Regions from separate parts of the Streptomyces sp. NBC_01476 genome, predicted to be linked through region 2. Evidence: riboswitches for the same ligand, from Rfam matches in the RefSeq annotation. Region 2 holds a riboswitch; each other region holds the start of a gene.
The links. A riboswitch is a leader RNA that binds a small molecule or an ion and turns the genes downstream of it on or off. The one in region 2 is predicted to bind cyclic di-AMP.
Positions count from the first base shown of each region.

Region 1: another riboswitch for cyclic di-AMP. It lies ahead of OG552_RS27455 (M23 family metallopeptidase); the one in region 2 lies ahead of OG552_RS13655 (transglycosylase family protein).
Region 3: another riboswitch for cyclic di-AMP. It lies ahead of OG552_RS22330 (C40 family peptidase); the one in region 2 lies ahead of OG552_RS13655 (transglycosylase family protein).
Region 4: another riboswitch for cyclic di-AMP. It lies ahead of OG552_RS15455 (M23 family metallopeptidase); the one in region 2 lies ahead of OG552_RS13655 (transglycosylase family protein).

Region 1 is NZ_CP109446.1:6,266,448-6,273,950, forward strand. Features, by position in the region: gene OG552_RS27440 (DNA gyrase/topoisomerase IV subunit A) at 1-1,342, opposite strand, end outside; gene OG552_RS27445 (M16 family metallopeptidase) at 1,578-2,972, shown strand; gene OG552_RS27450 (M16 family metallopeptidase) at 2,990-4,354, shown strand; cyclic di-AMP (ydaO/yuaA leader) riboswitch at 4,601-4,753, shown strand; gene OG552_RS27455 (M23 family metallopeptidase) at 4,769-5,623, shown strand; gene OG552_RS27460 (GntR family transcriptional regulator) at 5,876-6,550, shown strand; gene OG552_RS27465 (HPr family phosphocarrier protein) at 6,711-6,992, opposite strand; gene OG552_RS27470 (bifunctional acetate--CoA ligase family protein/GNAT family N-acetyltransferase) at 7,087-7,503, shown strand, end outside.
Region 2 is NZ_CP109446.1:3,060,373-3,067,875, reverse strand. Features, by position in the region: gene OG552_RS13675 (nucleoside triphosphate pyrophosphohydrolase) at 1-193, shown strand, start outside; gene OG552_RS13670 (endonuclease V) at 198-896, shown strand; gene OG552_RS13665 (cytochrome P450 family protein) at 1,004-2,269, shown strand; gene OG552_RS13660 (transglycosylase family protein) at 2,574-3,578, shown strand; cyclic di-AMP (ydaO/yuaA leader) riboswitch at 3,948-4,092, shown strand; gene OG552_RS13655 (transglycosylase family protein) at 4,100-4,777, shown strand; gene eno (phosphopyruvate hydratase) at 5,030-6,310, shown strand; gene OG552_RS13645 (FtsB family cell division protein) at 6,456-6,956, shown strand; gene OG552_RS13640 (DUF501 domain-containing protein) at 6,984-7,503, shown strand, end outside.
Region 3 is NZ_CP109446.1:5,091,862-5,099,364, reverse strand. Features, by position in the region: gene OG552_RS22345 (M23 family metallopeptidase) at 1-1,126, shown strand, start outside; gene pcrA (DNA helicase PcrA) at 1,380-3,851, opposite strand; gene OG552_RS22335 (C40 family peptidase) at 4,165-5,304, shown strand; cyclic di-AMP (ydaO/yuaA leader) riboswitch at 5,466-5,619, shown strand; gene OG552_RS22330 (C40 family peptidase) at 5,627-6,691, shown strand; gene OG552_RS22325 (C40 family peptidase) at 7,152-7,503, shown strand, end outside.
Region 4 is NZ_CP109446.1:3,509,110-3,516,612, reverse strand. Features, by position in the region: gene OG552_RS15475 ((Fe-S)-binding protein) at 1-1,529, shown strand, start outside; gene OG552_RS15470 (L-lactate permease) at 1,526-3,337, shown strand; gene OG552_RS15465 (DUF4240 domain-containing protein) at 3,671-4,270, shown strand; gene OG552_RS15460 (N-acetylmuramoyl-L-alanine amidase) at 4,276-4,932, opposite strand; cyclic di-AMP (ydaO/yuaA leader) riboswitch at 5,326-5,462, shown strand; gene OG552_RS15455 (M23 family metallopeptidase) at 5,475-6,803, shown strand; gene OG552_RS15450 (hypothetical protein) at 7,041-7,343, opposite strand; gene OG552_RS15445 (FAD-dependent oxidoreductase) at 7,489-7,503, opposite strand, start outside.

The DNA of each region.
Region 1 (7,503 bases), 3.2 Mb from region 2:
GGTCGAAGCGGGTCAGCCGGCGCAGCGGGGTGTCGAGGATGTACTGGGTCTGGATCTCCGACAGCCCGAACCGCTCGATCAGGCCCTGCTTGGCCGCCGCGGCGTTCTCACTGGCCCGGATGATCGCGATGACCTCGTCGATGTCGACCAGGGCCACCAGCAGGCCGTCTACCAGGTGCAGGCGGTCGCGGCGCTTGGTGCGGCGGAACTCGCTGCGGCGGCGGACCACCTCGAAGCGGTGGTCGACATAGACCTGGAGCAGTTCGCGCAGGCCCAGGGTGAGCGGCTGGCCGTCCACCAGGGCGACGTTGTTGATGCCGAAGGAGTCCTCCATCGGCGTCAGCTTGTAGAGCTGCTCCAGCACGGCCTCGGGGTTGAAGCCGTTCTTGATCTCGATGACCAGCCGCAGGCCGTGCTCGCGGTCGGTGAGGTCCTTGACGTCGGCGATGCCCTGCAGCCGCTTGGCGCCGACCATGTCCTTGATCTTGGCGATGACCTTCTCGGGCCCGACATTGAAGGGCAGTTCGGTCACCACCAGGCCCTTGCGGCGGGCCGTGACGTCCTCCACCGTGACGGTGGCGCGGATCTTGAAGGTGCCGCGGCCCGACTCGTACGCGTCCCGGATGCCGGACAGGCCGATGATCCGGCCGCCGGTGGGCAGGTCCGGCCCGGGGACGTGCCGCATCAGGGCGTCGAGGTCGGCGTTCGGGTAGCGGATCAGGTGGCGGGCGGCGGCGATGACCTCGCCGAGGTTGTGCGGCGGCATGTTGGTGGCCATGCCGACCGCGATGCCCGACGAGCCGTTCACCAGCAGGTTGGGGTAGGCCGACGGCAGGACGGCCGGCTCCTGCTCCTGGCCGTCGTAGTTGGGCGCGAAGTCGACGGTGTCCTCGTCGATCGACTCGACCATCAGCTGCGCCGGACCGGACATCCGGGCCTCGGTGTACCGCATCGCGGCCGGCAGGTCGTCCAGCGAGCCGAAGTTGCCGTGGCCGTCGACCAGCGGCAGCCGCTGGGAGAAGGGCTGCGCCATCCGCACCATGGCGTCGTAGATGGACGAGTCGCCGTGCGGGTGGAGCTTGCCCATCACCTCGCCGACGACCCGGGCGCACTTGACGTAGCCCCGCTCCGGACGCAGGCCCATCTCGTTCATCTGGTAGACGATGCGGCGGTGCACCGGCTTCATGCCGTCGCGGGCGTCGGGCAGCGCGCGCGAGTAGATCACCGAGTAGGCGTACTCAAGGAAGGAGCCCTGCATCTCGTCCACGACGTCGATGTCGAGGATGCGCTCCTCGAAACCGTCGTCGGGAGGCGGCGGGGTCTTCGTCGTGCGGCGGGCCATCTCGGCGGCGCTCCTTCTTCTGGACCTGGGGACTGCTGCCGGACCGGCGGGACTTGACGCCCCGCGGCCCGGTCGGGACTGCTGCGGACCATTGTGGACCGCGCCACCGACAGCGCGGACCACCGCCCGCCGCGAGCGCGCCGTGGGCGGGAACTTCGCGCGGCACCGGCTCGCTTCCCTAGAGTGGCAGCACTCTACGCAGTCACGCAGCAGCGACCGGAAGGACAGCTTGCCCATGGGTCACACGGCCACCCCGGAGGCACACTCCAGCGGCCTGACAGCCACCGAACACCGCCTGTCGAACGGCCTGCGGGTGGTGCTCTCCGAGGACCACCTCACCCCGGTCGCGGCCGTCTGCCTCTGGTACGACGTCGGTTCGCGGCACGAGGTGAAGGGCCGTACCGGCCTGGCTCACCTCTTCGAGCACCTGATGTTCCAGGGCTCGGCCAGCGTGAAGGGCAACGGCCACTTCGAGTTGGTACAGGGCGCGGGCGGTTCGCTCAACGGCACCACCAGCTTCGAGCGCACCAACTACTTCGAGACCATGCCCGCCCACCAGCTCGAACTGGCCCTGTGGCTGGAAGCGGACCGGATGGGCAGCCTGCTCACCGCGCTGGACCAGGAGAGCCTGGACAACCAGCGGGACGTGGTGAAGAACGAGCGCCGCCAGCGGTACGACAACGTGCCGTACGGCACCGCCTTCGAACGCCTCACCGCGCTCGCCTACCCCGACGGGCACCCCTACCACCACACCCCGATCGGCTCGATGGAGGACCTGGACGCGGCTTCCCTGGAGGACGCCCGGGCCTTCTTCCGCACCTACTACGCGCCTGGCAACGCGGTCCTGTCGGTGGTCGGGGACATCGACCCGGGGCAGACGCTTGCCTGGATCGAGAAGTACTTCGGCACCATCCCCGCGCACGACGGCAAGCCGGCGCCGCGCGACGGCTCGCTGCCCGACGTCATGGGCGGCCAGCTGCGCGAGGTCGTCGAGGAGGACGTGCCCTCCCGCGCCCTGATGGCCGCCTACCGGCTGCCGGAGGACGGCACCCGGGCGGGCGACGCGGCCGACCTGGCGCTGACCGTGCTCGGCGGCGGCGAGTCCTCCCGGCTGCACAACCGGCTGGTGCGGCGCGACCGCACCGCGGTGACGGCCGGCTTCGGGCTGCTGCGGCTGGCGGGGGCGCCCTCCCTCGGCTGGCTGGACGTCAAGGCGTCCTCCGGGGTCGAACTGACCGCCATCGAGAGCGCGGTGGACGAGGAGCTGGCCCGCTTCGCCGAGGAGGGCCCGACGCCCGAGGAGATGGAGCGGGCCCAGGCGCAGCTGGAGCGGGAGTGGCTGGACCGGCTGGCGACCGTGGCCGGACGGGCCGACGAACTCTGCCGGTTCGCGGTGCTCTTCGGCGACCCGCAGCTCGCGCTGACCGCGGTGCAGCGGGTGCTGTCCGTCACCGCCGAGGAGGTCAAGGCGGTGGCCGCGGGGCGGCTGCGGCCCGACAACCGGGCGGTCCTCGTCTACGAACCCACCGGGGGCGACCAGGCCGAAGGCGCCGAAAGCGCCGAAAACGCCAAGGGTGCCGAGGGCGCCGAAGCCACCGAGGCGACCGAGCAGGAAGAGAGCGAAGCGTGAGCGACACCGCGGCCGTCATGACGTTCCACCCGCAGCCGCAGCCGGGCGAGCCCAAGCCGTGGGCCTTCCCGGCGCCCGAGCGCGGCACCCTGCCCAACGGGGTGACACTGCTCACAAGCCACCGGCCGGGACAGCAGGTGATCGCGGTCGAGGTGGTGCTGGCCGCGCCGCTGGACGCGGAACCGGAGGCCCTGGAGGGCGTGGCGACCATCATGGCCAGGGCGCTCTCCGAGGGCACCGACGAGCACAGCGCCGAGGAGTTCGCCGCCGAGCTGGAGCGGTGCGGCGCCAGCTTGTCGGCGCACGCCGACCACCCCGGTGTCCGGGTCTCCCTCGAAGTGCCCGCCTCCCGGCTGGACAAGGCGCTCAGCCTGCTCGCCGAGGCGCTGCGCGCCCCCGCCTTCGCCGAGTCCGAGGTGAAGCGGCTGGTCGCCAACCGGCTCGACGAGATCCCGCACGAGCTGGCCAACCCGGCCCGCCGCGCGGCCATGGCGCTGTCCAAGGAGCTCTTCCCGTCCACGCTGCGCATCTCACGGCCGCGTCAGGGCACCGAGGAGACCGTCCGCGGCATCGACGCGGCAGCGGTCCGGGAGTTCTACACCGCCCATGTCCTGCCGGCGACGTCCACCGTCGTGGTGGTCGGCGACTTCACCGGCATCGACCTGCCGGCGCTGCTCACCGAGACCCTGGGCCGCTGGACCGGGGGCGCCGCGAAGCCGCGTCCCCGCCCGGCGCTCACCTCGGACGACACCGCCCGGGTGGTGATCGTGGACCGGCCGGGCGCGGTGCAGACTCAGCTGCTGATCGGCCGTACCGGGCCCGACCGCCAGGACCCGGTGTGGGCGGCCCAGGTGCTCGGCACGTACAGCCTCGGCGGCACCCTCACCTCACGGCTGGACCGGGTGCTGCGCGAGGAGAAGGGCTACACCTACGGCGTGCGGGCCTTCGCCCAGGTGCTGCTCAGCTCGGCCGACGGCACCGGCGCCGCGCTGCTGGCGATCAGCGGCTCGGTGGCCACCGAGGTGACCGGCCCGGCGCTGGCCGACACCTGGCAGGTGATCCGCACCCTCGCCGAGGGCGGTCTCACCGAGGAGGAGCGGGACGTCGCGGTGCAGAATCTCGTCGGGGTCGCACCGCTGCGGTACGAGACCGCCGCCGCGGTCGCGGACACGCTCGCCGACCAGGTGGAGCAGGAGCTGCCGGACGACTACCAGGCCCGGCTGTACGCCCGGCTGGCGGCCACCGGCACCGTGGAGGCCACCGCGGCGGTGGTGAACGGCTTCCCGCTGGACCGCCTGGTGGTGGTCCTGGTCGGTGACGCGGCCTCCATCGAGGAGCCGGTACGGGCCCTCGGGATCGGTCCGGTGAGCGTCATCGGCTGACGGCACACCGGGCCGCACCGGCGAGGTGCCGGCCGGGCTCCGCGAGCCCGCCGCAGGCTTCACCCCCACACCCCGGAACCCCGGTCGCCCCTCAGGCATCGGGGTTCCGGGGTGTTTTGCGCCCTGCCGGGGTGTGTGTGGCGTGCGCTACATATCAGCTGATCTGTTTGGTGTACGGCCAAGTGCCCGGTTAGCGTCAACGCGCGTTGCCCGTGAAAGGCAGCAGCGTCCGATTCGTCCGGCCGCACCCAGACATCGCCGAGTCCCCGCGAGGGGAGCCGGGGACCCACGTCCCTGGGGTGAATCGGGGCCACCCGCCGCCGTAGCCGCGGATGCCCCGTAGGAGACCTTCCTGCTCCGAACCCGTCAGCTAACCCGGTAGGCGAGAAGGAAGGAAAGGAGCGACGCCTCCTCATGGCGTTCAAATTTCTGCCCGCCCCCGGCGGGAAGCACCGTCGCGTCCACCCCGGGCGTACCGCCGCCACCGTGGCCGGGATCGCCGTACTGACCGCGGGCGGCGCCATCGGCGCCAGCGCGATGGCCGCCCCCGGGCAGGCCCCCGCGGCCGCCGCGCAGCCCACCGCGTTCACCCAGGCCCTGGACGTGCACGCGTCCCTGGCGCACACCCTGGCCGCCCAGGCCGAGAGCCAGCACAAGGCAGCCGACACCGCCAAGGCCAAGGCCAAGGCCGCGGCGCAGGCCAGGGCGCAGGCCCGGGCCAGGGCCGCCGCTGCCGCGAAGGCCAGGGAACAGGCTGAGGCCAAGGCAGCCGCGGCGGCGAAGGCCGCGGCGGTCCGCACCGCGGCGCCGGCCGCCGCCAGCCGGTCCGAGGCGCGGGCCGCACTGCCCGTCAGCACCGACTCCGGCTGGATGAAGCCGGTCGGCGACGCGGCCATCGGCACCGGCTACAAGGCCTCCGGGTCGCTGTGGTCCAGCGGTTCGCACACCGGTGTGGACTTCCTGGTCGGCTCCGGCACCCCGGTCCACGCGGTCGCGGTCGGCACGGTGATCTCCGCGGGCGCCGACGGCGCCTACGGCAACGACGTGATCATCAAGCACGCCGACGGCAAGTACACCCTCTACGGCCACCTCACCGAGCCGCTGGTGTCGGCCGGCCAGACGGTCACCGAGGGCCAGGAGATAGGCATCTCCGGCGCCACCGGCAACGTCACGGGCCCGCACCTGCACTTCGAGGTGCGCACCACCCCCGACTACGGCTCCGACATCGACCCGGTCGCGTACATGGCCTCGCACGGCGTCACGATCTGATCCGGCTCCGGTCCGCCGCCCCGGCCGCGGACCGGCACGACCGAAGGCCCCGGCTGCCCCCGCCGGGGCCTTCGTCCTTGTCCGTTGGTGTCCTAAAGCGCTCCGGATCGGTCCCGGGCGTGCCCGAAAGCGCCCCTCCTGTCCAAAAACAATCCAACTATTCCAGGGGTGCTTTCCCTTTTCCCGGTGTGCTGGAATAGAGTCGCGGCACAATACGGGGAAAGAAACGGAGTCGGCGATGCGGAACCGGACGTGAACGGGGCGGACGGCGCGGGGCGGCGTATCTCGGCGCAGGTGGTGTGTACGGCCATCCGCGACGACATCGTCGGCGGTTTCTTCGCGCCGGGCAGCCGGCTGACCGAGGAGCTGCTCGCGCAGCGGTACGGGGTCTCCCGGGTGCCGGTGCGCGAAGCACTGCGCACCCTGGAGTCCGAAGGGTTCGTCCGGACCCGCAGACATGCCGGGGCCTCCGTCGCGGAGCCCACCGAGCAGGAGGCGGCCGACCTGCTGGAGATACGCGGACTGCTGGAGCCACTGGGCGCCGCCCGCGCGGCCCAGCGGCGGACCGAGGCGCACCTGAAGGTGCTGCGCGGTCTGGTCCGGCTCGGGCAGGAACGCGCGGTGCAGGGGCAGTTGTCCGACCTGCCGTCCCTCGACGGCTGGTTCCACGAGACGCTGGCCCAGGCGTCCGGCAGCCCGACACTGGCCGCCCTGCTCACCCAGCTGCGGCACAAGATCGCCTGGGTGTACGGCGACGGCGGCACCACCAGGGCCGCCGAGTCGTGGGAGGAGCACGCCGCGATCATCGACGCGGTGGCGCGCGGCGACGCCGAACGGGCCCGCCGGCTGGCCGCGGTGCACGTGGAGCGGGCGGCCGCGGTGAGGATCCTGAAACATCCCGTAAACGCGGTGCGCCGCCGCGCTTAACATTCACACCGTATACAAGGGCATAGAATTGTGGCCCGCGTAAATGCAAGAAAGCGGGACCGGACATTCCATGGGGGAATGTCCGGCCCCGTTGCATTCCGCTGCCCGCGGCCGGGCGGTGGCCTGAAATAAGCGCCGCCCGGGTCCGGAAGAAGATCTCTCAGACGGTTTCCGGCAGTTCGTCGAGCCCTTCCGAGACGAGTTTCGCCAGCCGGTCGAGCGCGGCGTCGGCGCCCTCGGCCGACGAGGCGAGCACGACCTCCTCGCCCCCTTGTGCGCCCAGGCTCAGCACGGCCAGCATCGACGCCGCGTTCACCGGGCCGCCGTCCGCCTTGGCGATGGTGACCGGCACGCCGGCGGCCATCGCCGCGCGGACGAAGATGGACGCCGGGCGGGCGTGCAGACCCTCTGCCCAGCCGACGTTGACGCGGCGCTCAGCCATGGTGATGCCCTTCGGTTAGGTCCCGCACAGTGCGTCCAGCCTGCCTGTTACGCGTCGGCCGCGCGAGTAGGGCGCGCCCGCTTACGCTGGGGCCATGACGGAGCAGCCGGCTCACCCCTACCCGGTCCACTGGGAGGCGGACGTCGTCCTGCGCGACGGCGGCATCGCCCACATCCGTCCGATCGGTCCGGGCGACGCGGGCCGGCTCGTCGACTTCTACGAGAAGGTCTCCGACGAGTCGAAGTACTTCCGCTTCTTCGCCCCCTACCCCCGGCTCTCCGACCGTGACGTGCACCGCTTCACGCACCACGACTACAACGACCGGGTGGGCCTGGCCGCCACCGTGGGCGGCGAGTTCATCGCCACCGTCCGCTACGACCGCACCACCGCGGACGGCCGGCCCGCCTCCGGGGCGGCCGGCACCCTGGCCGAGGTGGCCTTCCTGGTCCAGGACGCCCACCAGGGCCGCGGGGTCGCCTCCGCCCTGCTGGAGCACATCGCCGCGGTCGCC
Region 2 (7,503 bases):
CCAGGCCGCGGGCATCGACCCCGAGGCGGCCCTGCGGCACGCGGCCCGCCGCTACCGGGCGGCGATACGGGCGGCGGAGGCGGAGCGGCGCGGCGCCCCGGCCGGCGACCCCACCCCGACGGACCACAGCAGCGCGGCAGAAGGACAGGCGGCGCAAGAACAAGAGGGACAAGAAGAGCAAGGGGAGCGGTAGCCGGATGCGCGTGGACGTACCGCACGCCTGGCCGGCCGGCGAGGCCGAGGCGCTCGCCCTCCAGGACCGGCTGCGCCCACTGGCCGACCACCGGGGCCCCGGTCCGGCCGCGCCCCGCACCGTCGCCGGGCTCGACGTCGCCTACGCGGGCGACGGAAGCGGCACCGGCGATCTCGTGGCGGCCGCGGTCGTGGTCATCGACACGGCCACCCTCGCCGTGGTCGAGTGTGCCACTGCCACCGCGACCACCACCTTCCCGTATCTCCCCGGCCTCTTCGCCTTCCGCGAACTCCCCGTCCTCGTCGAGGCGCTGCGGGCTCTGCGCACCACGCCGGAACTGCTGCTCTGCGACGGTCACGGCCTCGCCCACCCGCGTCGCTTCGGGCTCGCCTGCCACCTCGGCGTGCTCACCGGCCTGCCCACCGCAGGCGTCGCCAAGACCCCTTTCACCGGGCGCCACGATCCGGCCGCCCTCGCGGACGCACGCGGGTCCTGGGCCGGTCTGACCGACAACGGTGAGACCGTCGGCCGCGCGCTGCGTACCCAAAGCGGCGTCAACCCCGTCTATGTCTCCACCGGCCACCTCATCGATCTGCCCACGGCCACCGCCCATGTCCTCTCCCTCGCCCCCGCCTACCGCCTGCCCGAGACCACCCGCCTGGCCGACCGCCTCTCCCGCGAGGCCCTGGCCGCCGCGGTCTGAGGCACCGGTGCCGGTACGGGCCGGGCCCGCCGTGGCTGGGGCGGGACCAGCAGACCGGGACGACCGGGCCGGGCCCGGATGAGTAACGTCGGGGGGTGACTCAGCCGATGGACCGTGAATCCGGCATGCCCGCCCTCTTCACCTGGGAGTTCGCCACCGACCCCTATCCGGCGTACGCGTGGCTGCGGGAGCACGCGCCGGTGCGCTGGACCGAGTTGCCCAGCGGGGTGAACGCCTGGCTGGTGACGCGGTACGGCGACGCGCGGGAGGCGCTGGCGGACGCCCGGCTGAGCAAGAACCCGGTGCACCACGTGGGGGAGTCGCGGGGGAAGACCGGGATCCCCGGGGAGCGCAGCGCCGATCTGATGACGCATCTGCTGAACATCGACCCGCCGGACCACACCCGGCTGCGGCGGCTGGTGTCGAAGGCGTTCACCCCGCGGCGGGTGGCCGAGTTCGCCCCGCGGGTGGCGGAGCTGACGGACCGTTTCATCGACGGCTTCGCCGGGCGCGGGGAGGCCGACCTGATCCACGAGTTCGCCTTCCCGCTGCCGATCTACGCGATCTGCGACCTGCTGGGGGTGCCCGCGGAGGACCAGGACGACTTCCGGGACTGGGCCGGGATGATGATCCGGCACGGGAAGGGGCCGCGGGGCGGTGTGGCCCGTTCGGTGAAGCGGATGCGGGCCTATCTGGTCGAGTTGATCCACCGCAAGCGCGCCGGACTCGACTCCGCTCCCGGCGACGACCTGATCTCCGGTCTGATCCGGGCCAGCGACCACGGCGAGCACCTCACCGGGAACGAAGTCGCCGCGATGGCCTTCATCCTGCTCTTCGCCGGCTTCGAGACGACGGTGAATCTGATCGGCAACGGCGTGCACACCCTGCTGCGGCATCCCGCCGAGCGGCACGCGCTCCAGGAGTCGCTGGCCCGCGGTGAGAGCGCCCTGCTGGAGACCGCCGTGGAGGAACTGCTGCGCTACGACGGCCCGGTCGAGATGGCCACCTGGCGCTACGCCACCGAGCCGCTGTCCATCGGCGGCCAGGCCGTGGCGGCCGGCGACCCGGTCCTGGTGGTGCTCGCCGCCGCCGACCGCGACCCGGCCCGGTTCGGCGGCCCCGACACCCTGGACCTGGCCCGCCGGGACAACCCGCACCTCGGTTACGGGCACGGCATCCACTACTGCCTCGGCGCCCCGCTGGCCCGGCTGGAGGCAAGAACGGCGCTGGCCCGTCTGCTCACCCGGCTGCCCGATCTGCGCTCCGGCGCCGACCCGGCGGAACTGCGCTGGCGCGGCGGCCTGATCATGCGCGGACTGCGGACGCTTCCGGTGGAGTTCACCGCGCAGTCACCTTCCGGTCCCACCAGGTGACGTGACGGCCCGTCACCGCCGTGACCCGGACGTGATGATCGCTACATCGGCTTGTGATCCGGCGGTCAATCCCGCTACGTTCTGCGGTCAACGCGAGGCACGCACGGCTCGCGGGACGCGCCGATCCCCACCAGCGCACACCGCCGCGGACGGAAATCCGGCCAGATCGGCCGAGTTCGCAGGTCACCGGACCAGGGCGGGAGCGTACGGGCGCGTAAGGCCAGAAAGAAAGGCGACCGCAATGCTCTCGTCAGGTAACGGACGGCACCGACGCCCCCGCCCGACCCCCGCGGCCGTGGTGACCATGGCGACCGCCGCCGCGACAGGCGCCGGCATCGCCCTCCCGCTGCTCGGCGCCGCCACCGCCCAGGCCGCGGACCAGACCACCTGGGACCGTGTCGCGTTCTGCGAGACCGGCGGCATGTGGCACGCCAACACCCACAACGGCTTCTACGGCGGCCTCGCCATCACCCAGGACACCTGGGACCAGTACGGCGGCACCGCGTACGCCAAGCGGCCGGACCTCGCCACCGAGGCCCAGCAGATCGCCGTGGCCGAGAAGATGCTCACCGACCTGGGGCCGAACGCCTGGCCCGGCTGCGAGCAGGGCACCGGCCTGCTCCCCGACGACGCCGCGCCGACCGACCCGGGCGCCCCGACGCCGGCGCAGCCCGGCGAGCACACGCCCGCGAGCACCCCGACGACGGACCCGTCGACTCCGGCGACCACGCCGCCGAGCGCCGGCACCGGCAGCACGGACCCGACGGCCACCCCGCCGCCGGTCACCCCCACCACGCCGTCGACGGGCAGCACCGACCCGACCGCGACGCCGCCGCCGGTGACGCCCTCCGACCCGACCGTGCCCGGTACGCCCGCCACACCGCCCACCGGGACCGTCACCCCGCCGCCGGTCACCCCTGGCTCCGGCGCCACCACGCTGGCCCCCACGGACCCCACGGCGGGCCTCCCGGGCGCGAGCGACGGCACCGGCAGCACCGGCAAGCACGCGAAGCCCTACAGCCCCACCGACGAGGAACTGGCCGCACAGGACCAGGCGACCCGGACGCAGATCTACTCGATCACCGACCCGGGCCCGGTGAACACCTCGGTGGATACCACCAACAAGGGTGATGATTCGGGCACTTCACGGCCCGACGGCTACACGGTGGGTCTTGGCGACTCGCTCTCCGGCATCGCGACCGCGCAGCATGTGGACGGCGGCTGGCAGCACCTCTACGACATCAACCACCAGTCGATCGGCGACAACCCGAACCTCATCAAACCCGGACAGATCCTCAACCTCGGCTGAGAAATGGGTTGATGACGGTCGGCCGACAAACCGGACGTACCGCTCACGGTTCCTCTCCGAAGATGTGACAAGCCTCTCTCCGGCCGCTGTGACCGCCCGCTCGCAGAGCGCTGAAACTCTCCGCCGTGACCTGCGACTTCGTTCAGCGGCCGGGCGGGCGGACCCGGTAGGCGGTCCGAACCGGGATGTTTGTCCTATCGGTGGGGCTGTGCTTAACGTTTTGACGCTCGCCACAGCGGGCCCCGCCGGGCAGGAACGCCGAGTCCTGCCGCCGCCCGACGGGAACAGTCGACGCGAAAGCGCCGCAGGCAGGAGCGGGGGACCCAAGGTCTTCCGCCGGACCCCGGCCGTACGCCGCCGCAGCACCGGAGAGCATCCGGGCTTGCGTACGTACACCAGGCAGGGGCCCGGCTTGGGGTGAAGCCGAGATGGCCGCACGAGCACGATGCGGTCCGGCCGGGCAACTCACGTCCGAACCCGACAGCTGACCTCGTAGGCGTCGGTGAGGGACCCAAAAAACCATGGCTAAGCACCGTCGTGCCTCCAAGCTCGTCCGATTCGCCACATTCGCCGGTGTTGCCGGTACCGCGATCGCCGTACCGCTGATCGGCGCCACCTCCTCGTCGGCCGCCTCGGTCGCCACCTGGGACGCCGTGGCGCAGTGCGAGTCCGGCGGCAACTGGTCCATCAACACCGGCAACGGCTACTACGGTGGCCTGCAGTTCTCGCAGTCCAGCTGGGAAGCGGCCGGCGGTCTGCAGTACGCCCAGCGTGCCGACCTCGCCACCAAGGACCAGCAGATAGCGGTCGCCGAGAAGCTGCTCGCCCTGCAGGGCCCGGGTGCCTGGTCCTGCGCCGGTGCCGGCGGTCTGACCGCGGGCGGCCCGTCGCCCGACGTCAACACCGGTGGCTCGTCGTCCGCCTCGGACAGCAGCTCCACCACCACCAAGGCGTCCACCCCGGCGAAGACCACGCACAAGGCCGCCGCCCCGGCGCACTCCGCCCCGCGCCACACCACCCACCACAAGGTGGTCCAGAAGGGCGACGGCGAGTACACCGTGGTCCACGGCGACTCGCTCTCCAAGATCGCCGCCGCGCACCACGTGGCCGGCGGCTGGAAGAAGCTCTACGAGCTCAACCACGGCATCGTGCAGGACGCGAACCTGATCTACCCGGGCCAGCACCTCCACCTGAGCTGATCCAGGACCCGGTGACGGCCCTGACGCCGCCGCCGGGACCGGCACCGCGGGACCCCGGACGGGCAGTTGCCGGCTGAACGCCGGATGGACGCCGGCCGAAGCCTTTCGACCACCCCGGCCGGACACGCCCTCCCCCTGGCGTGTCCGGCCGGGGTATTCCGTCTGTTGGTCCGGGCCTAGCGCCGATCCGGGCCCGGATGCCCGTTAGGCTCGTCCCGATAAAGAAGAGAAGACATCTCAGAAGGAGACAACGTGCCGTCCATCGACGTCGTCGTAGCCCGGGAAATCCTCGACTCGCGAGGCAACCCCACCGTCGAGGTCGAGGTCGGCCTCGACGACGGCAGCACGGGCCGTGCCGCAGTCCCGTCCGGCGCCTCCACCGGCGCCTTCGAGGCCCTCGAACTCCGTGACGGCGACCGCAACCGGTACCAGGGGAAGGGCGTCGAGAAGGCGGTCCTCGCGGTCATCGAGCAGATCGGTCCCGAGCTGGTCGGCTACGACGCCACCGAGCAGCGGCTGATCGACCAGGCGATGTTCGACCTGGATGCCACCCCGGACAAGTCCTCGCTCGGCGCCAACGCCATCCTCGGCGTCTCGCTGGCCGTCGCGCACGCCGCCTCCGAAGCGTCCGACCTGCCGCTCTTCCGCTACCTCGGCGGCCCGAACGCGCACGTCCTGCCGGTCCCGATGATGAACATCCTCAACGGCGGCTCGCACGCGGACTCCAACGTCGACATCCAGGAGTTCATGATCGCGCCGATCGGCGCCGAGTCCTTCTCCGAGGCGCTGCGCTGGGGCGCCGAGGTCTACCACACCCTCAAGGGCGTGCTGAAGACCCGCGGTCTGTCCACCGGCCTCGGCGACGAGGGCGGCTTCGCGCCGAACCTCGGCTCCAACCGCGAGGCGCTCGACCTCATCCTGGAGGCGATCAAGCAGGCCGGTTACGCGCCCGGCCAGGACATCGCGCTCGCGCTCGACGTCGCCGCCTCGGAGTTCTACAAGGACGGCAAGTACTCCTTCGAGGGCGAGGAGAAGTCCGCCGCCCAGCTGACGGAGTACTACGAGGACCTGGTCGCCTCCTACCCGCTGGTCTCCATCGAGGACCCGCTCTTCGAGGACGACTGGGCCGGCTGGAAGGTCCTCACCGACAAGCTCGGCGCCAAGGTGCAGATCGTCGGCGACGACCTCTTCGTCACCAACCCGGAGCGTCTGCAGCGCGGCATCGACAACGACACCGCCAACGCGCTGCTGGTGAAGGTGAACCAGATCGGTTCGCTGACCGAGACCCTCGACGCGGTCGAACTGGCCCAGCGCAACGGCTACAAGTGCATGATGTCGCACCGCTCCGGTGAGACCGAGGACGTCACCATCGCCGACCTGGCCGTCGCCACCAACTGCGGCCAGATCAAGACCGGTGCCCCGGCCCGCTCCGAGCGCGTCGCCAAGTACAACCAGCTGCTGCGGATCGAGGAGATCCTGGACGACGCGGCGGTCTACGCCGGCCGCTCCGCGTTCCCCCGCTTCAAGCACTGACCCTGCCCCACCGGTTACGCCCGCACCGGCCTTCACGGCCACCGCCTCCGTACGTCCCCGCACCCGGTCCCGTACCGTGGGCGGGGACGCAGGAGTATCGGGTACGTACGGTTGTGCGGTCAGGAACGGCGAGGGGAGTCACAGCGTGGCGGCGGACCGGTTCTCCACCGCGGCCCGGCTGAAGGCGATCGGCCAGGAGGCGCAGGCGCGCGTCTACCGTGCCGCGGCCCGGCGTCCGGTGCGCCGCAACAAGCTCACCGGCCGCGCCGCCCTGCTCGCCCTCGTGCTGTGCGCCCTGGTGATCGCCCTCGCCTACCCGATGCGGCAGTACATCGCCCAGCGCTCCGACATCGCCGACCAGCGGCGCGAGGCCCAGCAGGCCAAGCAGAAGGTCGAGCAACTGCGCGAGGAGAAGGCGCGCTGGCAGGACCCGGACTACGTCCGCGCCCAGGCCCGCGCCCGGCTGCACTACGTCCTCCCCGGTGAGACGGGGTACGAGGTCGCGGCCCCGGCGCCCAGCACGACCGCGGATCCGGCGGCGCGGCGGCGGGCCACCGACCAGGCCGCGGCGCACCGCCCGTGGTACGACAATCTGTGGGACGGCGTCGACCAGGCCGACGCCGCCGCGGCCCCGACCCGCCGCTGAGCCGCTCCCTCCGACGCAGAACGGCACATGAACAGCACCCCTGAGCACCCAGTCCCGCCCACCGACGCGGACATCGCCGCCGTCCGGGCCCAGCTCGGCCGCCCGCCGCGCGGCCTGCGCGCGGTCGCCCACCGCTGCCCCTGCGGCAATCCGGACGTGGTGGAGACCGAGCCCCGGCTGGAGGACGGTACGCCCTTCCCGACGACGTACTACCTCACCTGTCCGCGCGCGGCCTCCGCGATCGGCACGCTGGAGGCGGACGGTGTGATGAAGCGGATGACCGCCCGGCTCGCCGAGGACGGGGAACTGGCCGCCGCCTACCGCGCCGCGCACGAGGACTACATCGCGCGCCGCGACGCCATCGAGGTCCTGCCGGGCTTCCCGAGCGCCGGCGGGATGCCGGACCGGGTCAAGTGCCTGCACGTCCTCGCCGCCCACTCCCTCGCCGCCGGCCCCGGTGTCAACCCGCTGGGCGACGAGACCCTGGCCCTGCTCCCCGACTGGTGGGCGAAGGGTCCGTGCGTGCAGCCCGCGCCTGACGGCGACC
Region 3 (7,503 bases), 2.0 Mb from region 2:
GACGCAGCCGAACCAGCAGCCGGCCCAACCCACCGCGCAGCCGGCGGAGTCGGCGCAGTCGTACCCGCAGACCGACTGGGACTCCGGCGCCTACCCCGCTTACGGGTACGGCTACGGCTACGACTCCAGCGGCGACACCGGCGTCTACGAGCAGGTGCCGACCGCCTACGGATACGCCTCGCTCCACGAGGAGCCGGCCCCGGCCGCGCCCGGCAGCGACTACGCACCGGACGCCGAGCCGTCGCCCGTCCGCGAGCTGGCGGACCAACTCGTCGAGGACGTGGACCTGTTCACCGCCGAGTTCGCATCGGTCGGTGCCGACGCGGAGCCGGAGCGGCACGACTACGCGGCCGACGGCGACGAGGGTTTCGGACCTGACGAGCCGGCCGCCCGCAGCAGGCGCCGCAAGCCGGCGAAGCGTTCGGCGCTGCTCAGTGTGGCGGTGCCGTCGGTCGCGGTGATGGGGGTGGCCGCGGTCGGTGCGGCGGCGGTGGCCGGGGTCGGCATGGCCCAGGACGCTCCCAAGGCCCAGGCGGACGGCCAGAGTCAGGACACCGCGGCCAACGTGCCCACCACGCAGCTCGACCGGCAGCTCGCCGGAGTCAGCCGGGACGCGAGCGACTTCGCGGACCGCGCCAGCAGGACGCAGGAGCGGATCGACCTCAAGGACCGTCAGGCGGCGGCGAAGAAGGCCGCCGCGGCGGCCGCCGCCCGCAAGGAGGCGCTGCGGCCGAAGTTCCTGCTGCCGGTGAAGCAGAAGGGGCTGAGCGCGTACTTCGGGCAGGCGGGCGTCAACTGGATGGCGCTGCACACCGGGATCGACTTCCCGGTGCAGGTCGGCACGCCGGTGATGGCCGCGACGGACGGCACGGTCCGCACGCAGTGGAACAGCTCCTACGGCAACATGGCGATCGTGACCGCGGCCGACGGGACGGAGACGTGGTACTGCCACTTGAGCAGTACGAAGATCCGTTCCGGCAAGGTGAAGGCGGGTGACGTCATCGCGTACTCGGGCAACACGGGCAATACGACCGGGCCGCACCTGCACTTCGAGGTCCGGCCGGGTGGGGGGTCTCCTATTGACCCGCTGCCGTGGCTTCTGGCGCATGGGTTGGACCCACGCTGAGCGTTGCACTGGGCTGAGCGGGTGCCTCCGGCGGTGGGCGCGGGCGGTGCCTGTGCCGTGGGCTCGCGCCCCAGGCGGTCCTGCCCCGTCCTGCTGGTGACTCGGCGCTGCGCCGTCGTGGCTTGTCGCGCAGTTCCCCGCGCCCCTTCGGGGCCCGAATCCGTCCGCCGCCACACGTCCGCCGGTGGGGGGTTGCTCGCGCAGTTCCGCCCCCAGACTTCGTCCGGGGGGACCCCCAGCGCCCCTTCGGGGGCTAGAGCTTTTGGACGGGGGCGTAGCGGAGGAGGAGTTGTTTGGGGCGGTCGTCGCCGAAGTCGATCGTCGCTTTTTCGTCGCCGGGGCGGCCGGTGACCGCGATGACCGTGCCGAGGCCGAACTGGTCGTGGGTGACGCGGTCGCCGACCGCGAGGGAGACGACGGGGCGGTTGCCCGAGGCGCGGCGGGTGGCGAAGCCGCTGGTGGCGCTGCCGCGGGCGGACAGCGTGGAGGAGAGCGACGCCGCCGCCTTCGAGCCGGCGCTCGGGCCCGCTCCGCCGGCCGAGGCCCCCGCCGACGAACCCGTCCGCTTCCACTCGATCAGGCTCGCCGGAATCTCCTCAAGGAACCGCGAAGGCGGGTTGTACGAGGGCTGCCCCCACGCGCTGCGCATCATCGCGCGGGTCAGATAGAGCCGTTCGCGGGCGCGGGTGATGCCCACGTACGCCAGGCGCCGCTCCTCCTCCAACTCCTTGACCTGCCCCAGCGCCCGCATGTGCGGGAAGACGCCGTCCTCCATGCCGGTGAGGAACACCACAGGGAACTCAAGGCCCTTGGCGGTGTGCAGGGTCATCAGCGTGATGACGCCGCCGGATTCGGCGTCGTCGTCCGGGATCTGGTCGGAGTCGGCGACCAGCGCCACCCGTTCCAGGAACTCGGCCAGCGTGCCGGGCTCGTCCTCCGCCCGCTCCTGCTCGAACTCCAGCGCGACGGCGGCGAGTTCCTGCAGGTTCTCGACGCGGGTCTCGTCCTGCGGGTCGGTGGACGCCTGCAGTTCGGCGAGATACCCCGTGCGTTCGAGCACCGCTTCCAGGACGACGGCGGGCCCGGCGCCGGACTCCACGATCGTCCGCAGCTCGTCCATCAGCGTGTTGAACCGCTTCACCGCGTTCGCCGAGCGCGCCGCCATGCCGTACGCGTCGTCCACCCGGCGCAGCGCCTGCGGGAAGGAGATGCGCTCGCGCAGCGCGAGGGCGTCGATCATCGCTTCGGCGCGGTCGCCGATGCCGCGCTTGGGCACGTTGAGGATCCGGCGCAGCGGAACGGCGTCCTCGGGGTTGGCGAGCACCCGCAGGTACGCCAGGACGTCCCGGACCTCGCGGCGCTCGTAGAAGCGGACGCCGCCGACGACCTTGTACGGCAGGCCGACCCGGATGAAGACCTCTTCGAAGACACGGGACTGCGCGTTGGTGCGGTAGAAGACCGCGACGTCACCGGGACGGGCGTCGCCGGCGTCGGTGAGCCGGTCGATCTCGTCGGCGATGTACTGCGCCTCGTCGTGCTCCTGGTCGGCGACGTAGCCGACGATGACCGGGCCGTCACCCGACTCGGTCCACAGGTTCTTCGCCCGGCGGCTCGCGTTGCGCTCGATGACGGCGTTGGCGGCCGAGAGGATGGTCTGGGTGGAGCGGTAGTTCTGTTCCAGCAGGATGGTGCGGGCCTGCGGGTAGTCCTCCTCGAACTGGAGGATGTTGCGGATGGTCGCGCCGCGGAAGGCGTAGATCGACTGGTCCGCGTCACCGACCACGCACAGCTCGGCGGCCTCGTCACCGGTGCCGACCAGCTCGCGGACGAGGGTGTACTGGGCGTGGTTGGTGTCCTGGTACTCGTCCACCAGGACATGGCGGAAGCGCCGCCGGTAGTGCTCGGCGACGTCCGGGAACGCCTGGAGCAGGTTGACCGTGGTCATGATGATGTCGTCGAAGTCCAGCGCGTTGGCCTCGCGCAGCCGGGCCTGGTACATCGCGTACGCCTCGGCGAGCTTCTTCTCGAAGGGGTTCTCCGCCTGTCCGGCGAAGGTCTCCTCGTCGATCAGCTCGTTCTTGAGGTTGGAGATCTTGGCGCTGAACGACTTCGGCGGGAACTGCTTGGGGTCCAGGTCCAGATCCCGGCAGACGAGCGCCATCAGCCGCTTGGAGTCGGCGGCGTCGTAGATCGAGAAGGACGAGGTGAAGCCGAGCACCTTGGACTCGCGGCGCAGGATGCGGACGCACGCGCTGTGGAAGGTGGAGACCCACATGGCGTTGGCGCGCGGGCCGACCAGCTGCTCGACGCGCTCCTTCATCTCGCCGGCGGCCTTGTTGGTGAAGGTGATCGCCAGGATCGCGCCGGGGTGGACGTGCCGGGCGCCGAGCAGATAGGCGATCCGGTGGGTGAGCACCCGGGTCTTGCCGGAGCCGGCGCCGGCCACGATGAGCAGGGGTCCGCCGGCGTGCTCGACCGCGGCGCGCTGCTGCTCATTGAGCCCTTCGAGCAGCTGCGCGGGGTCGGTGGCGGGGCGGGCGGCGCCGTCGCGGTAGTGGGCGTCACGCGGCGGCGGCCCGTCGAAACGGTCGCCGAACAGGTCGTGCGGTACGTCCTCGGCGCCGGGCCCGTCGTCCGGCTCCGGCGGCTCGGGGGCCGCGGCGTCGGCGGGGCCGTGGGCGGCTTCGAGACCGGCCAGGAAATTGTCGTCAAAGAGGCTGCTCATCGCCTACCGAGTCTAGGCGCCCGCACCGACACTCTTCCCCGGTTCGGCAGGAGCCGCTCGCCGGGGCCCGGCGCACCCCCGGCCGCTCCCCCGGCCACGCCACCGGCCGCTCCCCCGGCCACGCCACCGGCTCCCCCGGCCGCTCCCCCGGCCACGCCACCGGCGTAGCCCCGGCAGCACGCTCCGTGACGATATGGCCCCTTCGGCAAAACATTACGAAAAGGTATCGGGCCTATCGGACACCCCCCTTCCCAGCGCCCCCGCGCTTTGGCTACGGTGCCGCACCAGGCAGAGCGTCCCGAAGGAGCCCGCCATGGCCACACACCGTAAGGCGCGTACCGCGCTCCTGAGCGCCCCCGGCCCGCGTGCCGCGGTGGGCATCACGACCGCGGCGCTCGCCACCGTGACCCTGATGACCGAGAGCGCGAGCGCGACGCCGGCGCCCGGCAAGCCCGCGCAGCCGTCGATCAGCGAGGTCAAGGCGAAGGTCGACTCGCTGATGCACCAGGCCGAGGTCGCCACCGAGAAGTACAACGGCGCCAAGGAGAAGCGGGACCAGCAGAACGCCACCGTCAACAAGCTGCTGGCCCAGGTCGCCCGGAAGACGGAGACCCTCAACGAGTCGCGCCGGGTGCTCGGGACGTACGCGGCGGCGCAGTACCGCGGCGGCGACACCACGACCACCCGCTACCTGACGGCGCCCGACCCGCAGGCGCTGGTGGACCAGGTGCACCTGACCAAGGTGATGGCCGACCGGCAGAAGTCGGCGATGCAGTCCTTCCGGACGCAGCAGGCGGCGGCGACCAAGCAGCGGGTCGAGGCGGCCAAGAGCCTGCAGACGCTCACCACCCGCCAGACGGAACTGAAGACGGCGAAGGCGGACGTACAGAGCAAGCTCAGCCAGGCGCAGCACCTGCTCAACACCCTCACCGCGCAGGAGAAGGCGCGGCTGGCGGCGCTCCAGGCCAAGCAGGAGGCGGAGGCCAAGAAGAAGGCCGCGGCGCTCGCGGCGGCGGAGAAGGCGAAGGCCGCCAAGGCGGCGGAGCTGGCGAAGACCACGGCGGGCTCGAAGGGCGCCGACGCGCCGACGACGCCGGCCAACTCCTCCATAGCCGACCAGGCCATCGCCTTCGCGCAGAAGCAGCTCGGCAAGCCGTACGTGTGGGGCGCGACCGGGCCGGACTCCTTCGACTGCTCGGGGCTGACGCAGGCGGCGTACAAGGCGGCCGGCATCACCTTGCCGCGGACCACCTACGACCAGGTGAACGTCGGCACCCGGATCTCCGAGGCGGATCTCAAGCCGGGCGACCTGATCTTCTTCTACAGCGACGTCAGCCACGTCGGGCTCTACATCGGCGGCGGCAACATGATCCACGCGCCGCACACCGGCACGGTCGTCAAGATAGCGCCGATCACCGAAATGCCCTTCTACGGAGCCGTTCGCCCGTATTGATCCGTGGCGGTCCGTGGCCATCCGCACCAAGTCCAGCACAACCGGTAAGATCACAAAGCGATTTCGGTCACATTGCGATCCAAACTTCCCAACTCGTGCAGAAGTTGACTACGGTAGCCCGCTAGATGGTCGGTTCTCCGTCCGGTGCGATTGCCGGCAACCCACCACCTCCGCTCAATCCGGCCCCGGCCGGAGCCGGGGACCCACCCAGCACTTCGGGGTGAATCGGGACAGATACCGCAAGGTGTCAGGACCGTAGGGCGACTTCCCGCCCGAACCCGTCAGCTAACCCGGTCGGCGGTTCACGGAAGGAGTCGCCTTCGTGGCGTCGCACCGCAAGCCGCGTACCTCCATGCTCGCCACGACCGCCCCCCGTGCGGCGGTCGGCGTCACCGCGGCGGCCCTGGCATCGGTCACCCTGCTCAGCGAGAGCGCGAGCGCCACCCCGGCGCCGGCCAAGCCCTCCATCAGTGAGGTCAAGAAGCAGGTCGACAGCCTCAACCAGCAGGCGGAGGTCGCGACGCAGCAGTACGACCAGGCCAAGGAGAAGACCGACACCCAGCGGGCCACGGCCAACCAGCTGCTCGCCCAGGTCGCGCAGAAGACCGAGAAGATGAACGAGACGCGCCGCGTCCTGGGCCAGTTCGCCAGCGCCCAGTACCGCAACGGCGGTATCGGCGCGACCACCCAGCTGATGCTCTCGGACAGCCCCGACGCCTTCCTTGAGCAGAACCACATGATGGACCGGCTCTCCGCCACCCAGGAGGAGGCGCTGCAGACCTTCAAGGTGCAGCAGGAGCAGGCGTCCATACAGCGGGCCCAGGCCAGCGCCAGCCTCAGCGCGCTGACCACCGCGCAGAACAAGCTGGCCACCGAGAAGAAGAACGTCTCCGCGAAGCTCGCCGCGGCCCAGAAGCTGCTCAACACGCTCAACGCCGAGCAGCGCGCGAAGCTCGCCGCGATGAGCCGGCCGCCGGCCGCCTCGACGAGTGCGAAGTCCTCCGGCGGTTCGGCCCCCACGTACACCGGCCCCGCCACCGGGCGGGCCGCCGCCGCGATCCAGTTCGCCATGGCGCAGCGCGGCAAGCCGTACGCCTCCGGTGCCACCGGTCCCAGCTCGTACGACTGCTCCGGGCTCACCCAGGCCGCCTACCGCGCGGCGGGCATCACCATCGGCCGCACCACCTGGGACCAGGTCAAGGACGGCACGGCGGTCTCCGAGTCGCAGCTGCGGCCGGGCGACCTGGTCTTCTTCTACTCCGGCATCAGCCACGTCGGCATCTACATCGGCAACGGCCAGGTCGTGCACGCCCCGCACACCGGAGCGGTCGTCGAGGTCGCCCCGATGAGCTGGATGCCCTTCGCGGCAGCGCGCCGTATCGCCTGACCTCCTTTGGGCCGGCGCCGGGGCGGCGCCGGGGCGGTCCGTCCGCTGTCTTCCTGTCCGGCTGCCGGTTTCCGGCCGCCGGACACTCTCCGTCCGCCTGCCGCAGCGCCCGAGCCCTCTGCCCGCGGCGTGCGACCCGGCTGCCGTAGCACCCGAGCCGCGACCGCGCGGCCGAACCGGCGCTTCGGTCGGCGCGCGGGCCGATCCGGGCGGGTCACCCGTCGAACGGCGGTCGGTTCCGGTCGCCGGCGGGCGAAAGGGGGCAGTGCCGGTCTCTGTGCCCTGGCCTCCCCCGCACCGGGTTTAGCGTCGCATCGCAGGCGACCGACCCCACCGCCGTCCATCCGTACGGCGGCCCGGTCGCCTCCGCCGAAGGCCCGGCGGTGGCCCGCTCCCCCGTGCGGGCGCCGCCGGGCCGCCGACAGGGCCCTTCAAGCCCCCGGAAGGAGTGACGGCCGCCATGGCCTCACACAGTCGCGACCCGCACTTACGCATGTCCCGCTCGCTCGTCTCCCGCGCCGCCTGCACGCTGGCCATCGCCTCGGCCGCCTCGGCCGCGCTCTTCGGGGAGACCGCCCAGGCGGACCCGGCGCCCACCACGCAGGAGGTCAAGGCCCAGGTCGACGCGCTCTACCACGAGGCCGAGCAGGCGACCGAGCAGTACAACGGCGCGAAGGAGCAGGCGGACACCGCCAGGGCGGCGGTGGACGACCTCCAGGACGAGCTGGCGCGCAAGACCGCGAAGCTGAACGCGACCCGGGACACCGTCGGGGCACTGGCCGCGGCGCAGTACCGAAGCGGCGGCATCGACC
Region 4 (7,503 bases), 450 kb from region 2:
GTGCGACCACCCCGCTCCCCGCCGACCCGGCCGGATGGGCCGCCCCCGCGCCCGTCCCGCGCCGCCCCGCGCCCCTGGGCACACCCGTCGCCCCCAGCGCGGCCGGCGCCACCGTCGGACTCGGCATGCCCGCCTACGGCCCGCCCCCGCCGGGCAGCGCCTTCGACGCCCACCAGCCCCCCGACGCCGCCCTGGTGGGCGACTGCGTGCACTGCGGATTCTGCCTGCCGACCTGCCCCACCTACGTCCTGTGGGGCGAGGAGATGGACAGCCCCCGCGGCCGGATCGACATCATCAAGGCGGGGCTCGAAGGCGACGCCTTCGACGCGTCGAGCGTGCGCCACCTCGACCAGTGCCTGGGCTGCATGGCCTGCGTCACGGCCTGCCCGTCCGGGGTGCAGTACGACAAGCTGATCGAGAGCACCCGCGCCCAGCTGGAACGCCGCACCGCCCGCCCGCGCGCCGAACGCCTGCTGCGCGCCCTGGTCTACGGCCTCTTCCCCTACCCCCGCCGCCTGCGCCTCCTGCGCGGTCCGCTGCGCCTCTACCAGGCGTCCGGCCTCGGCCGGCCGATCGCCCGCAGCGGCCTGCTGCGCCGGCTGCCCGCGACGCTCCAGGCCATGGAGGCGCTCGCACCGAAGCTCGGCCCGGCGCCCGCACTTCCCGAGCGGACCCCGGCCCGGGGCACCAGGCGCCGTACCGTCGGCCTGCTCACCGGCTGCGTACAGGGCACCTTCTTCCCCGATGTGAACGCCGCGACCGTACGCGTGCTGGCCGCCGAAGGCTGCGACGTGGTCGTACCGCGCCGCCAGGGCTGCTGCGGGGCGCTGTCCGCGCACGCCGGCCGGGCCCCGGAGGCCATCGGCTTCGCCCGGCACGTCATCGAGACCTTCGAACGGTCCGGGGTCGACACGATCGTGGTGAACGCGGCCGGCTGCGGCTCCAACCTCAAGGAGTACGGCCACCAGTTGCGCGACGAACCCGGCGACTGGGCCCGCAGAGCCGAGCAGTTGGCCGCCAAGGTGCGCGACATCACCGAACTCCTCGACGAGATGGGCCCGGTGGCGCCCCGCCACCCCCTTCCAGTGAGCATCGCCTACCAGGACGCCTGCCACCTCGCCCACGCCCAGGCCGTCCGCGACCAGCCCCGCCGGCTGCTGCGCGGCATCCCCGGGGTGACCCTGCGCGAACTGCCCGAGGCCGAGATCTGCTGCGGCAGTGCCGGCACGTACAACCTGCTGCACCCGGAACCCGCCGCGGAACTCGGCGAACGCAAGGCGAAAGCGGTCCTGGGCACCGGCGCCGGGCTCATGGTCACCGCCAACCCTGGCTGCTGGATGCAGGTCGCCACCACCCTCGCCCGGATGGGCGAACGGATGCCCGTCGCGCACACCGTCCAGGTGCTCGACGCCGCCATCCGGGGCGTCCCCGTCGAACGGCTGCTCGCGCAGGCCCTCGACGGCCCCGGCACCGCCCTCACCACCTCCCCCGCCGACCGGAGAGCCGTACAGACAAAGGGGTCAAGATGACACACACCGTCGGTCACCAACTCGCCAGCTATCAACAGGACTACAGCCCGATCGGCAGCTCCCTCGGGCTGTCGTCCCTGGTCGCGATCCTCCCGCTGCTCGTGCTCTTCGTCCTGCTCGGCGTGCTGCGGATGAGAGCGTGGCTCGCCTCGCTGATCGCGCTCGCGGTCGCCGTACTGATCGCCTGCGCCGGGTACTCGATGCCGTTCGCCGACGCCCTCAACAGCGGTGCGCTGGGAGCGGCGTTCGGCTTCTTCCCGATCATGTGGATCGTCATCAACGCGATCTGGGTCTACAACCTCACCGTCGAGACCGGCCACTTCGACGTCCTGCGCAGGTCGTTCGCGTCCATCAGCGACGACCGGCGGGTGCAGGCCATCATCATCGCGTTCTGTTTCGGCGCGCTGATGGAGGCCCTGGCCGGCTTCGGCACCCCCGTCGCGATGACCTCGGTGATGCTGATCGCCCTGGGATTCCGGCCGTTGAAGGCGGCGATCGTGGCCCTGGTCGCCAACACCGCGCCGGTCGCCTTCGGCGCCATCGCGGCACCCATCACCACCCTGGCCGGCGTCACCAGCCTGCCGGTGGACGACCTCGGCGCGATGGTCGGCCGGCAGACCCCGGTCCTGGCGCTCTTCGTGCCGCTGGCCCTGGTGTTCATCGTGGACGGCAAGCGCGGCCTGCGGCAGACCTGGCAGCCGGCTGTGCTGTGCGGTGTGGTCTTCGCGGTCTTCCAGTACCTCGCGTCGAACTTCTGGTCCGTACAGCTCGCCGACATCGTCGCCGCTCTCGTCTCGGCTCTCGCGCTGCTCGCTTTCACCCGGGTGTGGCAGGCGGCCGAGCCGTACACCGAGACCGAGGAGGACGACGGCTTCGAGACCGGCGGCGCCGGCGGCGGCACCGGACGGCCGCTCGCACCGGCCGGCGGCGGCGACGGTGCCCCCGCCGGGCACACCGACTCCCTCGTCCTGACCCGGGTCGACTCCGAGGCCGAACCGGCCCCGCGCGACACCCCGCTGGACGTCTTCAAGGCGTACGCGCCCTACCTGGCGATCATCGTGGTGTTCGTACTGGCCACCCGCGTCCCGGCGATCACCGGGAAGCCACCGGCCAAGGCCGGCCAGACCGGCACCGGCATCGAGTCGGTCACCCACATCGTCAACTGGCCCGGACTGCACATCATCAACGCGGCCGGCAACCCGGTCGCCACCACCTTCAAGCTCAACTACCTCTCCGCGGCGGGCAGTCTGCTGCTCATCTCCGGGGTCATCAGCATGGCGCTGCTCGGCGTGGGCCTGCGCCGCGGCCTGGTCGCGTACGGACGCACCCTGGACCAGCTGAAGTTCGCGATCCTCACCGTGATGCTGGTGCTCGGGCTCGGCTACATCATGAACGAGTCCGGCCAGACCACCACGCTGGGCCTGTGGGTGGCCGGCGCGGGCGCCGCCTTCGCCTTCCTCTCCCCGATACTCGGCTGGCTCGGCGTCGCCGTCACCGGCTCCGACACCTCCTCCAACTCGCTCTTCGGCGCGCTCCAGATCACCGCGGCCCACCAGGCCGGACTGTCACCGACACTCATGGCCGCGGCGAACTCCTCCGGCGGTGTGCTCGGCAAGATGGTCTCCCCGCAGAACCTGGCGATCGCCGCGGCGGCGGTCGGCTTCGAGGGACGCGAGGGCATCCTCTTCCGGCGGGTCATCCTGTGGAGCGTGGTGTTCCTGGCGTTCATGTGCGTGCTCGTCTATCTGCAGAGCACGCCGGTGCTCGACTGGATGGTGGTGAAGACGCAGGCGGTGCCGGCGCCGTAATCGGCGTGGCCGGCGTCGTGGCCGGCGTCATGGCCGGCGTCCGTCGCCGTCCGTCGCCGTCCGTCGTTGTCACGGACCGGGACGTACGGCCGCCTCTCCCGCACGGGACCGGGAGGGGCGGCCGTACTCGGCCGGTGGCGGGGTCCCTCGCGGGTTTCCGGCATGGGCCCTCCCCGCCTTTCCGGCTTCCCCTCGGGTCCTGTCCCGCCTCTCCCGCTTCCGTGGTGCCGCCCCCGCCAGGTACCGGACACGCCGCCCCGCTGACCGCCAACTCCGCGTCCATCAGCTGGAATTGGGGGTACTTTGTCGCAGGCCCCTGGCATAGTCGCTGGTATGGAGACGGACCAATTCTGGACTCTCATCGCGGACTGCAGACGCCAGGGGCTCAGCGGCGACAAGCGGGACGCATGGCTCCGCGACGCGCTCCTCCTTCTCCCCCCACCGGACGTCATCGCCTTCCAGGCGTGTCTCGACAGCGTCACCGGCGAGGCCTTCACCTGGAACCTGTGGGCCGCCGCCGACCGCATCCTCGGCGGCTGGTGCTCCGACGACGCGTTCTGCTCCTTCCAGCAGTGGATGGTCAGCCTCGGCCGCCCGGTCTTCGAGGCGGCCCTCACCGACGCCGACGTCCTCGCCTACGCCCCGGAGGTCCTGCGCCTGTCCAGCCTGCCGCGCGCTGCCTGGCCCGCCGACGCCTGGCCCCAGTGGGAAACGCTCTCCCACCTCGCCCCCGCGGCCTACGAACAGCTCACCGGCACCTTCGACGACTGCGGGGACGCCTTCCACGCCGCCGCCCGCACCCTCCTCGCCGCCGACTCCACCACCCGCACCCCGCCCGGCCTCACCCCCTCCGGCACCCGCTGGTCCGTCCTCGACGAGCCCGAATCCACCCGCCGCCTCCCCCGCCTGACCGCGATGTTCCCCCTCCCCTGACCGGCTCAGCCCCCGTTGAGCAGGCGGAGGTAGCGGGGCCAGTCCCAGTTGGGGCCGGGGTCGGTGTGGTCGGTGCCGGGGACCTCGACGTGGCCGATGATGTGCTCGCGGTCCTTGGGGATGCCGTACGTGTCGCAGATGGCGCCGGTCAGGAGGGCCGAGGCGTGGTACATCGCGTCGGTGAAGTAGGAGGGGTCGTCGACCCAGCCCTCGTGTTCGATGCCGATGCTGCGGGTGTTGTAGTCCCAGTTGCCGGCGTGCCAGGCGACGTCGTGTTCGCGGACGCACTGGTCGACGGCGCCGTCGGCGGAGCGGACGACGTAGTGGGCCGTGGCGGCGTGGGCGGGGTCCTGGAAGAGGGAGATGGTGTCGGCGAACGTCTCCTGGGTCACGTGGATCACCACGAGGTCGATCGGGTACGTCGAAGGGCGGTCCGAGGCCGTGTAGTTGGCGGGGCTGGCCGGCGCCCAGGTGGCGCCGGGGTAGTCGACGCCGGCCGCGTGCGCACCGCCCGCGCCGCCCCAGAGCTGGCCGGCGGCGACCGCGCCGGCCGCCGCGCCCAGGGCGAGGCCGCCGCGCAGCAGCGAGCGGCGGGTGGGGGTGTCCGGTGGGGCGGACCGGCTGGAGGCGTAAGGGAGTTGGGGGCGGCTGGGTCGTACCATGGCGGGCTCCCTGGGGTGTGCGGTCGCAGGGCTGAATTGAGCGGGTCCATGACAACAGCGAGACCATCGTGCGGCCCTTGCGTCCGGCCTCACAAGCGATTCGCCCCTTGGCACAGGACCAGACCACTGGCACTCGTCCGTCGTGGGGACCTCCGTCGTCTCGTTTCGTTCACGATTGATCACCGACGGTAGCCAGTCCGACCGCTCCGGATAACGACTGACACACGCTCACATCACCACCCGGCCACGCCAGGTGCCTGTTTTGCCCGGATGGACCTGCGCATGTCCTCTTGCTGACCACCCCCAACTCTCCGATTCGGCTTGGAAAACGTCTCCGGCTCTATTAACGTTCGATAACGCAGCGCGGTCGTCAACACCGTCGTAAGAGGCGGCACCGTGCGCTTGCCGAATCCCGTCCGCGGGAACCGGGGACCCAACATCTGGGGTGAATCGGGCAGCGACCAGGCCCGTAGGAGACCTTCCTGCTCCGAACCCGTCAGCTAACCCGGTAGGCGAGAGGGAAGGAAAGGAGTGCGCCCGCGGTGGCGTCGAACCAGCCTGCCTACGCACCTGCCCGGCCCGAGAACGAGGCGGCCGGGGAGCGGGACGAGTTCCGTACCGACTTCCGTGGCGACTTCGGCGCCGGTTCGGGCACCGGTTCCGGCACCGCCGGCGTCCGTACCGAACGGGGCACCGACTTCGGAACCGAGCCGGGCACTTACTTCGGCGCCGGTTCCGGGACCGGTTACGGCACCGGTTCCGGCACCGGTTCCGGCACTGACGACGCGACCGGGCGAGGCTCACTCCCCGCTGAGATATCCGCCTCGATGCCGGCGCAGCTTCCCGCACCGCTCCCCGCCTCAGAGCCGGTCCGGGAGCCGGTCCGGGAGCCGCTCCCGGATTCTGCCCCGGTGCCGCTTCCGCGCCAGCGGACCCTGGCGCGCGGCTCGGCGGTCCTCGGCATAGCGGCGATGGCGGCGGTCGGGGCGAGCGGGGTGGCCACCGCGGCCGGCACCGCAACGGCTCCGGCACCGGTGCCCGTCTCCGTACCGGATGCGCCCGACGTACCTGACGTACCCGGCGCGGCTGAGGTCCCCGGCGCCGCCGCCGTGCCCGCGGCGCCGGCCGTGTCTGTCGCGCCCGCCGTGCCTGTCGCGCTGCCCGAGGCGTCCGTCGCGCTGCCGGCGCCGTCCGGTGCGGTCCCCCTGCCGCCGGAAGCCGCCCGCACACCGCTCGCGGACCCGGGCGAGGCGCTCCTCACCCGCATCGTCACGCACGCCACCGAGGCCCGCGAGGCCGTCGCCCGCGCCGAGCGCGAAGCCGCCGCGAAGGCCGCCGCCGACCAGGCGGCCCGGGCCGCGGCCGCGCAGAAGGTACGGGAGCAGGCCGCCGCCGCGAAGGCCGCCGCCGAGGCGAAGGAGAAGGCCGAGACGGAAGCCGCCGCGAAAGCCGAGGCCGAACGCCTCGCCCGCCTCGCGGCCTCGTACATCAAGCCCGTCTCCTGCTACACCCTCACCGCGGGCTTCGGCGAGGCCGACCTGTGGGGCAACATCCACGCGGGCCAGGACTTCGACGCACCCACCGGCACGCCGGTGCATGCCGTGCACGGCGGTACGGTCACCTCGGCCGGCTGGGCGGGGGCGTCCGGCTACCGGGTCGTGGTCACGCTCGACGACGGCACCGAGCTCTGGTACTGCCACCTCTCGACGATGGTCGTCACCTCGGGGCGGGTCACGACCGGCGACACGATCGGCCGGGTCGGCGCGACCGGCAACGTCCCGGCGCCGCACCTCCACCTCGAAGTCCGCCCGGGCGGCGCGGACGCGGTGGACCCCCTGCCGTGGCTCACCGCCCACGACGTACACGTCTGACCCCCGCCCTGCCCCCTGAACCCCGGCGGCCCTGGCTACTCCCCCCCAGCCAGGGCCGCCGGTCTGCTTACGGCCCGGGGGCAGTACGGAATGAGGCCGGGGCCCGGCGTCACGAGCCCGCGTACGGGGTAGGGGCCGTCGCGGCTTGCCCTGCGTACGGTTCCGGGGCCGACGCTACGGGACCGTCATACGCGGCGCGGGCAGGGTTACGGCCCTCCCCGTAAGCGACCAGGAGGACTACTCGCCGCGCCCCGACAGCGCCCAGGACGCCACCGCCACCCCGCCCGCAACGGCGAACACCGCCGGCCACGCGCCGACCTTCTTCGCCAGCGGATGGGCCCCGGCGAACGCGGCCAGATACGCGCCGGTCATCCCCACGGCGACCCCCGTCCCGGCCCGCCGCTTCCACTCCCGCGCCGCCACCGCGCCGGCCGCGGCCAGCGCCACGCCCCCCAACTCCCGCCGCTTCGTCCACCGCGCGACCCCGTACCCACCGATCAGCCCACCCGCAGCCGCCGCACTCCCCAACACCCCAGCCATCCGACCTGCCTCCTCCCACCTCACCACCAGATCCCCCGAGGCTAACCCCGACCCCGGGCCGCCGACGCGGCAGGTCAGACGCGGAAGCCCACTTCTCCGGCCCGGACCGCCCTGATGAATGCCGCCCAGCCCGCCCGCGAAAAGGTCAGCACGGACCCGT